3 regions of the Pseudoalteromonas sp. N1230-9 genome follow, and region 1 is predicted to be linked to each of the others. Evidence: predicted binding sites of a transcription regulator. Region 1 holds the regulator's gene; each other region holds the start of a gene.

What was found. The regulator MetJ, encoded in region 1, represses methionine synthesis genes. The targets are predictions, from matches to a motif close to TAGACGTCTAGACGTCTA.
Region 2: LY624_RS13165 (methylenetetrahydrofolate reductase) is a predicted target of MetJ. The motif match lies at 2,725-2,742, and genes of this name have one in related genera.
Region 3: metE (5-methyltetrahydropteroyltriglutamate--homocysteine S-methyltransferase) is a predicted target of MetJ. The motif match lies at 1,643-1,660, and genes of this name have one in related genera.

The regions. Positions count from the first base shown of each region.
Region 1 covers NZ_CP090419.1:417,977-422,709, reverse strand. Annotated here, with positions in the region: gene metL (bifunctional aspartate kinase/homoserine dehydrogenase II) at 1-671, opposite strand, end outside; gene metB (cystathionine gamma-synthase) at 677-1,936, opposite strand; gene metJ (met regulon transcriptional regulator MetJ) at 2,162-2,482, shown strand; gene LY624_RS02015 (malic enzyme-like NAD(P)-binding protein) at 2,574-3,815, opposite strand; gene rpmE (50S ribosomal protein L31) at 4,351-4,566, opposite strand.
Region 2 covers NZ_CP090419.1:2,828,029-2,832,761, forward strand. Annotated here, with positions in the region: gene LY624_RS13160 (M16 family metallopeptidase) at 1-2,540, opposite strand, end outside; gene LY624_RS13165 (methylenetetrahydrofolate reductase) at 2,786-3,742, shown strand; gene LY624_RS13170 (sensor domain-containing diguanylate cyclase) at 3,739-4,704, opposite strand.
Region 3 covers NZ_CP090419.1:1,391,166-1,395,898, reverse strand. Annotated here, with positions in the region: gene metE (5-methyltetrahydropteroyltriglutamate--homocysteine S-methyltransferase) at 1-1,445, opposite strand, end outside; gene LY624_RS06565 (LysR substrate-binding domain-containing protein) at 1,733-2,620, shown strand; gene LY624_RS06560 (Nif3-like dinuclear metal center hexameric protein) at 2,706-3,458, opposite strand; gene LY624_RS06555 (hypothetical protein) at 3,609-3,986, shown strand; gene LY624_RS06550 (HPP family protein) at 4,002-4,493, opposite strand; gene LY624_RS06545 (TetR/AcrR family transcriptional regulator) at 4,594-4,733, shown strand, end outside.

The DNA of each region.
Region 1 (4,733 bases):
TCTGTACTAAATACACCTTGTGTATCAGTCCAAATTGATACCTGCTTTGCAAAGGTATAACTAGCCAGTAATGTGGCACTGTAGTCACTGCCATTTCGCCCTAGCGTTACGGTATTGCCTTGGCAATCAGCGGCAATGAAGCCTGTTACAACATTGATCTGGTTTTGGCTGATTAACTCACTGCAACTTTGCTGGTTTTTTTGATGTAACAATTGACCATCATGCAAAGTAAAGAGTTGTCTTGCATCAACATCTTTAGATTCTAAACCGAGTTGATTTAAATAAGCTGCAAGTAACCGAGCAGACCAAACTTCACCATGAGCAAGTAAAGGTGCTTCTTGTAATTGTTGCTGGGCAATTAACTCTGTCAGTGATGCTAATTCATCTTTTAGTTTAGCTAATGCATGCTGCTTACTCTGCGACACTAATAGCTGCTCGATTAGTGCACGCTGATTATTATCAATAAGCAATAAAATATCACTCACAGCTTGATTATCATTTTGTTGATAGCTCTGCCAGAGCTTTACAAGTGTGTCTGTCGTTTTCCCAGAGGCTGATACAACAACACAATCGCCTTGCTCAGTGTTCGCCAACACAATGTTCGCAACTGCTTGATACCGCTCGGCCGAGCTTAGGCTCGAACCACCAAATTTATGAACAATATTAACCATTTCTTCTACCACAATGCCGTATGTGCAGGCGTTAACTTAAACGATGTATTTTGCTGACTAGTTGACTGTACTTGAGCGCCTTTAGGTTGGCTCGCTTGTAAGCCTTCGCCAGGCTTAACTTGATTGAAAACACGTTCAAGATCAGCAATTAAGTCGTTAATATCTTCAATACCGACAGAAATACGAATGAGTGTATCGCCCACACCGGCCTCAAGGCGTGCTTTAGGCTCCATGCCAGCATGAGTCATTGTTGCGGGATGACAAATAAGGCTCTCAACTCCACCTAATGACTCTGCAAGACTAAACTCTTTTAAGCTTGTTAAAAACGCAGCAGCGTCGTTAATATCACCTTTAATATCAAAGCTCACCATGCCACCAAAGCCACGTTGCTGCGCTTTAGCGAGCTCATGCTGAGGGTGAGAAGCAAGACCTGGGTAATAAACCTGACTAACAAAAGGCGAATTTTCTAAATACTGAGCGATTGCAAACGCATTTTCTTGATGTTGTTTTAAACGCACATTTAATGTTCGTAAACCACGAAGGGTTAAATAACTGTCAAATGGTGCTCCTGTGATACCGATGTTATTTGCCCACCAAGCTAGTTCATCACCAAGCTCTTGTGTTGCAGCAATCACTGCACCACCCACTACATCGGAGTGACCATTTATATACTTAGTTGTTGAATGTACGACGATATCTACACCAAACTGAATTGGATTTTGTAGTGCTGGTGATAAGAACGTATTATCTGCAGCAACTAAGGCTCCACATTGCTTAGCAACCGAAGTGATTGCTTTTATATCAGTTAAACGCAAAATTGGATTACTGGGTGTCTCTATCCAGATAAGCTTTGGTTTGATTGCTAAAATTTCTTGGTGATTCTCAGCTTTAGTTAAATCCAAAACTTTTAGTTTTAATAACCCACGCTTTTCTAATGACGTGAACAAACGGTAACTACCGCCATAACAGTCATGTGGAATCACTAAAGTGTCGTCACTGTTTAATAGCTGCGTCGCTAAATGCACCGCTGACATACCTGTTGCAGTAATAATACCTTTTGCACCACCTTCAAGTTCAGCCAATGTTTCAGCTAAGATATCTCGATTTGGATTACCACTGCGTCCGTAGTCATATTGACGTTTAGTATCAAAATCAGCAAATGAATAGGTGGTTGATAAATAGATAGGTGGAACGACAGCACCATGATGTTTATCAGCTTCGATACCATGACGAACAGCTATCGTCGCTTTATTTTTTTCACTCATTTCATCACCTACTCATTGATTGGATGTTTAGACGTCTAAAAGGTTAGATGATCAATTATAAGAAGTCAAAGCATTTGTGACTCACACATGGAAGTTTATACATTTACACTACTAGATGGCTAAATAACTAGTATTTGACTATCTTTTTTAAAGAGATAAAATTTCCGCATCTTTGCGCTGTGAAAAAGGCGTAAGCTACTTATAACCGAGGCAACGAAATAACTTATGGCTAAATGGAACGGTGAATACATTCACCCATACGCAGAACACGGTAAAAAATCAGAACAAGTTAAAAAAATTACCGTATCAATTCCGCTCAATGTACTAAAAGTATTAACAGATGAACGTACACGTCGTCAGATCAATAATCTGCGACACGCGACCAACAGTGAACTTCTATGCGAAGCCTTTCTACATGCTTTTACAGGTCAGCCATTACCAAATGATGACGACTTACGCAAAGACAACCCTGAAAAAGTCCCTGAAGAAGTTAAAAAGATCATGCTAGAAATGGGATTAGATATCCCTGTACTTGATTCTGAATAAGCCATCGGATAAACGCCGATTCATAAGCATAAAAAAACTCAGCAAAGGCTGAGTTTTTTTATTCGCGTTAAACTAGTTCGCTTAATTAAATTTAACGCATGTAATCTTCGGGCATTTCAATTTGCGCAACGCCTGATTCAACTGCCGCTTCTGCAACAGCACGTGCGATACGTGGTAATAAACGCGGGTCCATTGGCTTAGGAATAATGTACTCGGCACCAAACTCAAGTGATTCAACGCCAGCCGCTTTTAATACTTCGCTTGGTACTGGCTCTTTGGCAATACCACGAATAGCATGTACAGCTGCAATTTTCATTTCATCATTAATTGCCGTTGCACGCACATCAAGCGCACCACGGAAAATAAACGGGAAACAAAGCACGTTATTTACTTGGTTAGGAAAATCTGAACGACCCGTTGCCATAATTAAATCATTGCGCGCACTGTGTGCAACTTCTGGAGCAATCTCAGGATCTGGGTTTGAACACGCAAACACAACTGGTTTGTCTGCCATTAGCTTTAAGTCATCCGCCGTCAATAGATCTGGCCCAGATACACCTACAAAGACATCCGCATCAGCAATAACGTCTTGTAATGTACGTTTATCAGTGTTGTTAGCAAATAACTGCTTATATTCGTTTAAATCATCGCGGCGAGTATGGATCACACCTTTACGGTCAAGCATATAGATATGCTCACGTAATGCACCACACTTAATTAACAGCTCCATACAAGCAACAGCAGCTGCCCCTGCACCTAAACATACGATAATGGCATCTTCGATATCTTTGCCTTGTACTTCAAGGGCATTAAGCATACCGGCAGCAGTAACAATAGCTGTACCATGTTGGTCATCGTGGAAAACTGGAATATCGCAGCGCTCGATAAGCGCTTTTTCAATTTCAAAACACTCTGGTGCTTTAATATCTTCTAGGTTGATGCCGCCAAACGTATCAGCGATGTTTGCAACCGTATTGATGAAATCTTCTGTAGTGCGATGTTTTACTTCAATATCAATTGAATCAAGGCCAGCAAAACGTTTGAATAGTAAGGCTTTACCTTCCATAACAGGTTTTGATGCAAGAGGGCCTAGGTTACCTAAACCTAAAATTGCGGTACCGTTTGAAATCACCGCAACCATGTTACCTTTACCAGTATATTTGTAAGCATTTGCTGGGTCAGCAGCGATTTCACGAACCGGTTCAGCCACACCTGGGCTATAAGCTAAAGCGAGATCGTTAACCGTTTCGGCCGGCTTGGTTAATTCAACACTAATTTTACCTGGAACGGGGTGAGCGTGGTAATGTAATGCTTGTTCACGGAAATCTGACATAACGCGATAGTATCCTGCAAAAAAGTTAAAAAGTGAGAGAGCTTGCATCAGTACGATACCTGTAATGTATAAAAATTCCAAGTATTATCAGGTCTATCCTGTTATATGCTATATCGCTTAATTTTAAAGGATTTACCCACAACTTCTGTGCATAGTTGCGATTAATCAGACATAAAAATTCACCTATTTATGACCTTTTAAGCACCTGTTTTTGTATTTTATATGCACGAACACTGCAAATAGCCGAAATTAGTTCCAAATAACCATTTCGACGACATTACCAGCATTTACTTACAAAGTTATTTAAATTTATTACTTTTTATAACTTTTAGAATCATTTATACATCTAAGAATATAGCGAAGGGATTGCACTTTGTCTGCAAAATTAGCGACATAATGAGCATAACAAGCAAAAATAGTTATATAGGAAGTGAGTGAAAATAACAGGTTCAGCATAACGTCTAACATCATGCTTTATAAATATCAGGTATAAAAAAAGCACCCTAAGGTGCTTTTTTTAACAAAACAGCAGATATTACTTCTTGCTGCTAAGTGCACCGAAGCGCTTGTTGAAACGATCAACACGGCCGCCAGTGTCTAAAATCTTTTGCTTACCAGTGTAAAACGGGTGACACTCAGAACATACGTCTAAGTGGATGTCTTTACATAAAGTAGAGCTAGTTTCGAATTTGTTACCACATGAACAAGTTGCAGTGATAGCTTCGTACTTAGGGTGAATACCTTCTTTCATAGGGAACCTCTAGTTAAGGCCGCATCGCTCTCCAAACCCGTAGTCTGGCACCATACGTCGTTAATACAATTAATAGGCCGCGTATTTTATAGGCCAATACGCTCTGCGACAAGCTTTAAATGCATCTTTCGCTAAAAAAATAAACAGACGGCGCTTGGTTTAGCATT
Region 2 (4,733 bases), 1.3 Mb from region 1:
ATTTGTGGCACAAAGTTAATTAAGAAGTTACGCGTCGCTTCAAAGTCTTCTTTACTAATACCCTCTTTAATTAGCTTATCAAGCTCAAACAGCGCCGTACGTGTTGCAAAGTGCGCGTCGTTATTTGAACGAAGCGGACGTAACCACACTTGGAAAATTTGTTCTGAACGACCTAAGTTAGCATCAGGTTTAGTTTGGAACATACCACGCGGGAAGTACTCAATATATGCATAGTCACCATAGTTCATACCACGGGTTTGACGAATACGCTGATACAAGAAGCTGTTTGAGCTGCGATGTTCACCAAAGTAAGAGCGTACTAACCAAAGTGCGGTCCAATCATCACTGCTACGAATAGTATCGATTGGGAAACCAAATGACACAGCGGTAGATTGCGCTGATTTTTCAACAATCGTTGCATGATGCCCTTTTAGCACTGGCGCATCAGGGATCGTTAAGCGGCTTTCTTTACCATGTGGAAGCGATGTTAAGTCTTTCAGCATAGTTGATTTAACATCACTCGGAATCGCACCAATTAAACCCACAGTTAACTTAGATTGGGTAAACTGATTAGCATAAAACGCTTTTACATCGTCAAGCGTCAACGCTTCAAGATCTGATAAATCACCATAGTTATAGCTTTCGTATGGATGGCCTTTATAAAGCTGATGATAAAGCACTTCTTTACCTAACTCTTCGTCATTTGACGCTTTCAGACCCGCTTTAATGCTATCAATAAGCTCTTTTTTCAGACGCTTGAAATCATCTTCTCTAAAGCCAGGATTTAACAATTGATCGCTAACAAGTGCATACCACTTGGCAGCATTGTCTTTATGCACACGACCACGTAGTGAAATCATCTCTTTATCGATTTGATAGCCAAAGCTTCCCGCCAGTGGGTATAACGCTTTTTGAATATCTTTGTAGCTCATAGTTTCAGAGCCACCTTGCGCTAGCATTGCAGCAGTGAGTACCGCTAAGCCTTTTTTGCCTTGTGGATCAGCCGCTGCACCGGTATTGAATAACCAGTTAACATCAACCAGTGGCGAGCTATTTGTTTTATCAAGTACTTTAAAATGACGCTCTGTTGGGGCTTGCTCAATATTCGCCACTGCCTCGTTTAAGTCAACCTCGTGATCAAAGCCTGCCACTTTATCAAGCGCCGACATTGTCACTGTGGTGCGGCTTGAATCAACAAAATATTTGTTTGCTACCGCTTTGATATCTTCTGGAGTGATGCTATCAGCAGTTGCATACAGTTGGTTTATCACTTCAGGGTCGCGCTCAAAGTGCATGTAGCTTGCAAGCGTTGAGGCAATTGACTGCGATGAATCAAGACCATTAATAAAACTGTATTTTAAGTTAGATTTTAAATCAGCTAACTTTTGCGCATCAACAAGCTCCGTGCGCGCTTGTGCATAAGTACGGTTAATCGCATCACGCGCTTTTGCAAGGTCCGCTTCGTTTTCGACTTTTACAAAAACATGTAATAACCCAGGATCTTTAGTATCAGGGTTATAGGTAAACATTTGGCTGGCAATTTGTTTATCAACAACAAGCTCTTGATAAAGTGCCGAGTTGTTTGAGAAATAAAGCTGTGAGATCAAACCAAGGGCTGCGCGGTCTTTTTGAGTTGGATCCCATGCTGTGCCTTTGTAAGACACAAGCAACCAGTGACCTGGTAAACCATCATTTTTTTCATGCACATATTTTGCTGCTTGTTGTTTTGGTTCAACAGGAATATCAGCTTGGTAATCACCTTTTTCCCAGTTGCCCCAGTGCTTTTTCACCATTGCCATGGTTTCTTGTGGATCAACATCACCAACAATAACTAAAGATACATATTCAGGTTTATAAAACTTAGCGAAGAACTCTTTACCATACGCCATTTGATCAGGCATAGCTTCAATGTCTTCAAAAAAGCCCATAGTGGTATGCTTATACGTATGCTTTTCGAATGCTTCATTACGAACAGCAGAAAGTAATTTACGAATTGGGCTGGCATTATTCTTTAGATATTCCCCTTTTACAGTCAGCGCTTCAGTGCGGAACTGCTCTTCGCTGTACGTCAGATTTTGAAAAATATCCGCTTCGATTTCGAGTACTTTATCTAAGTGTTCTTTTGAGAAGTTTAAGTGGTAGTTAGTGTAATCATTGGTTGTGTATGCGCGATTATCAACACCTGAGTTTTTTAGAATATCTGAATACACATCTTGCGGGAATTTTTCAGAGCCTTTAAACATCATATGCTCAAAGAAGTGTGCAAAACCGGTTTTACCTGCTTCAACCTCATTACGTGAACCAACCGATACTGGAATTTGCAGTGATACAACATCTGGGTAATCTGTTTTTACCACCATTACACGAAGACCGTTTTCAAGCTCTTCTAATAGGTAATCTTGGCTAAATACACGATTATCATCTTGGCTTACTGACTGCTCAACCTCGACTTCTTTAACCATCGTTGACTGTGAATTGCTTGCGCATCCGCCGAGCGCTAGCGTGACAGCAACGGCTGTTGCTAATAATCTAAATTTCATTATGTTCCCTTGTTAGTTATTTTTCTCATAGTTATTAACCGTTGATTATGCACCAAAGTACCAGAAAATATGAGGGTTGAAGGCAGAATTAATGTAAACAGGTGTGTCAGTTTTTACGAACAACGGCCTTTTAAGTTGAGCAAAATTCATAGTCATTGAAAAACTTTCACGAAAAAAATCTATCTAGACGTCTAAATGGCTGCTATATTATCCTCATAGACGCAACTACAGCTGGAATGAGGATTATGGCTTTATCATTACAAGAGAAAATTGAAGACACCAATCAAGGTGTTTACCTTATTGGTACCACACCGCCTAAATCTGGCACTGATAAAGCTCAGCTTGAAACCATTGCGCAAAAGCTATTAGGTCGTTTACACGAAATTGAATACGATGGTGTGATTATCTATGACATTCAAGATGAAAGTAGTCGTACGGCAAAACCACGCCCATTTCCATTCAAAGAAACCGTCGATCCACGTGAGTACTCTCATTTATTACGTAACTTGTCTCAACAAGATGTTATTACGTACAAAAGCGTTGCTCAACGCGGTGAAGCTGAGTTTAACGAATGGCTAGCAGAAACTCGTAATGATTTTGATTTAAAAAACTTAGTGTTAGTTGGTAGCCCATCATCTCATGGCGATATCAAATTGAGCCTGCCTGATGCTTATAAAACACTTCAAAAACAAGATAATGATATATTTTTAGGTGGCGTTACCATAGCTGAGCGTCATGCTAGCAAACGCAATGAGCATGAGCGATTGCTTGAAAAAACTGAGCAAGGTTGTCAGTTTTTTATCTCCCAAGCTGTGTATAACGCACAGGCTACAATCGACTTAATCACCAGTTATGCGCGTAGCTGTAAAGCACTTGGCATTTCACCGAAACGAATCATTCTTACTTTCACCCCCTGTGGTGGTGAGAAAACACTTGAGTTTATGCAGTGGTTGGGTATATCTGTACCAGAGGCAACAAAATGGCGCATGCTTGATTCCGCGAACCCACTAAGCGAGTCTGTACGTATTTGCCGTGAAAACCTCGACCTAATATTGCAAAGTTGCGCTCATTTAAATGTACCGCTTGGCTTAAATATTGAGAGTTTAACTAACCGTAAAGAAGAAATTGATGCATCTATCAATCTTTACCGTTTACTTAAAGCAACGATGGAATTAAACCTAGCAGAGAAGCAAATAGCCTAATCACGTTTATAGGCTTGCTTTTTCTCATACATATCTTCGTCTGCACGTTTTAGAAGATCAGCAAATGTTTCATTATGTTGAGTAAGCATCGCATAGCCGATACTGAGGCTAAGTTCTGGCAAGCCCTGACTTTGCAGGTTTGCCTTAAACTTGGTCTCAAGCTTTTTCATAATCGTATCGATACAATCACCACTCGTTGCTTGAAGAAGGGCAACAAACTCATCACCACCTAGTCGACCGATAATATCAGCCTCTCGTAAGGTGCCTTTCATTGAGTCAGCAAGGCTAATTAGAGCTTGGTCTCCCACCTCATGACCAAAATTATCATTAAGCGGTTTAAAGTTATTAACATCAATAAATAAGCAGCATACTTCAAAGCCTAGACGAGCTGCTAGATTTAATTTATGTTGCGAGAGTAAGTCCAAGGCGCGACGGTTATAAATATTCGTTAATGGGTCTAGCATGGCAATTTCACGCATTTGTGCGAAGCTATCTAACAATGCTAAATCATCTTCAACCATGTCTCTGAGTTGCTTTATGAGTTCTATTAGGCTTGGTTGATAATCAGTTTGTTCAAAATCCATCACACAAAATGTGCCAAATGGTTCTCCATTAGGCCAACAAATTGGCACACCTAAATATGATTCAATGCCATCTTTACTATAAGGACTGTCATGCCATTGACTGTCCTCACTCACATGAGGAACATAAAGCGGTGCTAAGTCGCGCAAAACTTGCTTGCAAAAGATATTATCGTCAGCATTTGATTCTGCCCCCACATCATAGGGGTTTTCTTGTTGTTTGCTTGACACAATGATGCGATACGCACCATTGTTTTTTTGCACGATAAAACCAGCTGGTGCGGAAAATAGCTCAGTCATTAAATCAATTGTTTTTTGCCACTTTTGTAGCGAAAACTGGTTGTCCGGTTGACGAAATGCACATTTATTGGCTTCAAACATACTACACACTCAAATTAACCAGTGGATAG
Region 3 (4,733 bases), 970 kb from region 1:
AAAACATCGAGCTGTAACGCCTCTTGCTCTTCAACAGCATAGCGAATTTCTGCTTCCATCTGCTGACGATACTCAGCAGCAGGCAAAACCCCCGCTTTAAATTCTTTACGTGCTTTACGTATCGATTGAGTTTGCGGGAAAGATCCTATCGTGGTGGTCGGTAGTAAAGGTAGCCCAAGTGCGCTTTGCTGTTTGGCTATTCGAGCTGAGAATGGACTAGACCGTTTAGCATCTTTGTTAGTTAATGTACTCAGACGGTTTTGTACATCTTGATTATTAACTCTTGCTGATATTAAACGTTTCTTAACTGGCTCACTGTAATCGCACAGCAACTGTGTTTGCCCTGTGTTAAGCGCATTACGCAATAGTTGTAACTCTTCGCCCTTTTGTTTGGCAAAAGCAAGCCACGATTTTATTTCACTATCTAATTGCTGCTCTTGATCTAAATCGACAGGTGTATGAAGCAACGAACAAGATGGTGCAAGCCACAGGTTATCGCCTCTTTTTTTAGCTAACGCGTGTAATACAGAATACTTCTGCGTTAAATCACTGCGCCATATATTACGACCGTCAATAATACCCAGTGAAAGTACCTGTTGTTGTGTTATTAAGGTATCAAGCTTTGATATATCGTTATTTCCTGCAACACAATCAAAATGCACACCGTCTACAGGGTAATTAGCTATATCGGCAAAATAATCATCTACCGAGTCAAAATAACTGGCAAGTAGTAACTTAACACCTTGTCCTGAAAGCGTTGCAAAACTTGTTTTAAGTGCCTTTTGCTGGCCATGGTTTAATTCTAAAGCAAGAACTGGTTCATCTATTTGAACCCACTCAACACCCAGCTTTGCAAGCTTAGCTAATACCTGTTGATAGACAGGTAAAAGTCTTTCGAGTAATGATAACGTATCAAACGACTTTCCAGCAGGCTTAGCCAAATGTAAATAAGTCACAGGACCAACCAACACAGGCTTCACCTTGTGGCCTAATTGATGAGCTTCTTGCACATGCTCAAATAGTTCAGTCCAAGTCAGTTCGAATGTTTGATCTTCCGATAACTCAGGAACAATATAGTGATAATTTGTATTAAACCATTTTGTCATCTCACTTGCCGCACATTGACATCCAGTAGGCGCTTGCCCTCTAGCAATTCTAAAAAGTGTATCTAAGTCAACGTTACCTTCCTCACTATGATGGCGCTTTGGAATTGCTCCCACCAAAAGTGATGTATTCAAAACATGATCATACCAAGCAAAGTCACCTACAGGCAGTAAGTCAATACCGGCATTAGCTTGTAGTGCCCAGTTTTCTTCTCGAATAGACTTACCTCGTTCGAGTAATACCTGTTGGTTTATTTTTCCTGCCCAATAAGATTCTATTGCGAACTTTAACTCACGTTTCTTTCCTATTCGAGGAAAGCCTAAATTATGTAATTGTGCCATATCCATTCCATTTAGCTGTTTAGATGTCTAAAACATTAGCGATGAGATAAATCTAATTCAACTGATGCTTTCTCAGTTTCAACTTGAGGTAATTTCATGGATTTAAAAAACAATTTAAATAAAAAACAAATGACAACGCTGTCAATTTAAGTAATAAAAGTATATTGTAAATATGAGGTAAAATTCCTCTGAAATTTTAGACGTCTAGACGTTGAAAAAACATGATTGTAGGCGTACTATGTCCGTAATCTGAGTTTGACTCACATTTTTCATGAGATTTTTTAAAGATGATCGATATTAAACACTTAAAAACCATAGCAACCCTTAAAGAAACAGGATCTTTGGTCAATACAGCCCGAGAGTTGTTTTTAACTCAATCGGCTTTATCGCATCAAATTAAAGATCTTGAGAATAAGTTAGACTGCCAACTTTTCGAGCGTAAAACTCAGCCCGTACGCTTTACCCCACAAGGTATGCTGTTACTGGAGTTAGCAAACGAAGTTTTACCACGTGTTGAAGCAACAAAATGTCGTTTAAAAGAAAGCCTTAATCAACCAATTTCAAACCTGCGTTTAAGTGTCGAATGCCATGCTTGCTTTCACTGGTTATTACCGACGATAAAAGAGTTCAACAACTTTTGGCCAGATATTAAAGTCGATTATGAAAGAGGCTTTAGTTATGACGCTATTCCTGATTTGATGAATGATGAATTGGACTTAGTACTCACATCTGATATCCGTGAGCCAGACAAATTAGAATATGCGCACTTATTTGATTTTAAGTTAAAACTGATTGTTTCGCCTGATCATGAACTGGCTAAAAAAGCCTATGTCACCGCACTGGACTTAAAAAACGAAACGATAATTTCTTACCCCATCCCACGTGAACGCCAAGATATCTTTAAACATTTTATTCAAAATGCACGATTTGATGGCACGCTGAAAACGGTTGACCAAGGCTTATTGATATTCCAATTAGTGAGCGCAGGTATGGGGGTTGCGGCTTTGCCGGATTGGTTAGTGACCCCTTATGAAAGCCAAGGGCTCATTAAATCCATTCCGTTAGGTGCATTAGGGTTAACACGCCCGATGTATTTAGCAATGAAAAAAAATATGAAAGATAACCCTGTTTATCGTCACTTTTTAAATACGTGTAAACAAAATAACGGCCGTTAAAAAAGCCCCCTTACTGGTTTAGTCCATTTTACCAGTGAAATATGCGCCACTGGTTTGATGCAGGGGCGCAGAAGTCTCCATAGAGTCAGACTGGATTATCGATATTAATAAAGGTGACATCAAAACCATGCTGCTCAGCTAATAGCTCACCCAGCGCTTTAATGCCGTAACGCTCTGTCGCGTGGTGACCTGCTGCAAAAAAATCGATACCTTGTTCACGTGAGCTGTGAATAGTTTGTTCAGATGCTTCACCTGTCAAATAAGCATCAATATCCTGCGAGGCTGCTAAATCAATATACCCTTGTCCACCACCAGTACACCAAGCAATAGTGTCGATTTTCTCTTCTCTAACTAAGCTTGTTAACGGTGCGCGATTGAGTACTTGGGTTATTTTGTCGGCAAATTCTTCACCAGTTAATGGTGTTTTTAAACGCCCTTTTACTGGCACACTATTTGGACCGGATTCAAGCCCTCCAGTGAACTCAATATCGAGTAACTTTGCCAATTGTGCGTTATTACCAATGTCAGGGTGTATATCTAGCGGTAAATGATAGCCATATAAATTAATATCATTGTTTAAAAGCGCTGCAATACGGCGTTTTTTCATTCCCGTAATTGGCTGCGACTCTCCTTTCCAGAAATAGCCATGGTGCACCAAAATCGTATCTGCATTTTCTGCAATAGCGGCATCAATCAATGCTTGGCTTGCTGTTACACCCGTTACTATTTTTTTTACTACGCTCGAACCTTCAACTTGTAAACCATTGGGGCAAAAATCAGCGATTGAGTCAGGTTTAAGAATGTCGTTTAATAATTGAGTAAATTGTTTGCGTTGCATATAAAAATCGTTCTCCAACCCTCTATTTTGTGCAAATTTTGGCGGTTATGAGCGAAAAATGGAAGGAAAATCGCAAAAAATTGAAAAGTAAGCTAAAAATAGGTATAAATATATATTCTTAATCTGTGTTTACAACGTATAGGGTCTCTGATGAGCAAACTAGACAAAACAGAAGTGTTAAATGCCTTCGAAGCAGCATACGAAGCAGCGAATGGTAAGAAACCTGAAATTACTACAAAACCTGGTTGGTATAGCATCGATGGTGGCAAAAACTTGCGCCTAGCCGATGTTGCAGCGCTGACTGAAGAGCTTACTTCTGGTAAAACAGCTGAGCCTAAGGCAGAAGAAGCACCAAAAGCCCCAGCGAAAAAAACCAAAACTAAAACCGCTGCGCCAGCTAAAACAGCAAAAAAAGCATCGTTCACTGTTGTTAAAGCAAACGATGATGGTTACAAAGCTGAAGAGCTTTGGATTGTTAACCTAGCTGAAAAAGACCACGATTGTCGTTTACCACGTGGTGTTGTGTAATTTAATTACATGCATTCATTTTAAAAAACCGCTACTCGTTAGCGGTTTTTTATATCCTTCCAGCAGAATATTTAATAGCCATTGACTAAAATAACCAAATAACACAATAAAAACAGTGCCAATCAATACAGGCATCACTAAAAAATCCCAACTTTGCAAAGATTGTATAATCAAAATTGGGTTTGCGCCTGCCGCTGGATGTATTGTGTCTGTCAGCATCATGAGACTGATTGCCAGTCCTGTTGCTATAGCAATTTCAACAGGCCCTACACCGACATAATTTACAAATACAACGCCAATTAATGCAGTCAAAAGGTGCCCACCGATAACATTCTTCGCTTTCGCAAGCGGGCTGTGTGGCACACCAAATACCAACACGGCAGTTGCACCAAACGGTGCCATCAACCACACACCGTAATGTCCTAGTTGCTGTAAATAGGCCAACACAAAAATTGCCATACAAGCAAACACACCCGCGATTGCCGCTCTACTCACTTTATTTTCCATAACGCCTCCCAAAAGTAGACCGACTTGTCTACTCGACAAATGGTAGACAAATCGGTCTACTTCTGTCAAGATATTATTAGTCACCAATTAAGAGCTTGTTATGGATAAACGAACACATATTATTTTGACCGCCCTGTCACTTTTTTATCAAAAAGGCATTCATAATGTGGGAATCAACGAGATTATTAGTGTCGCGGGTGTCGCTAAAAAAACCATGTACCACCATTTCGCAAGTAAAGA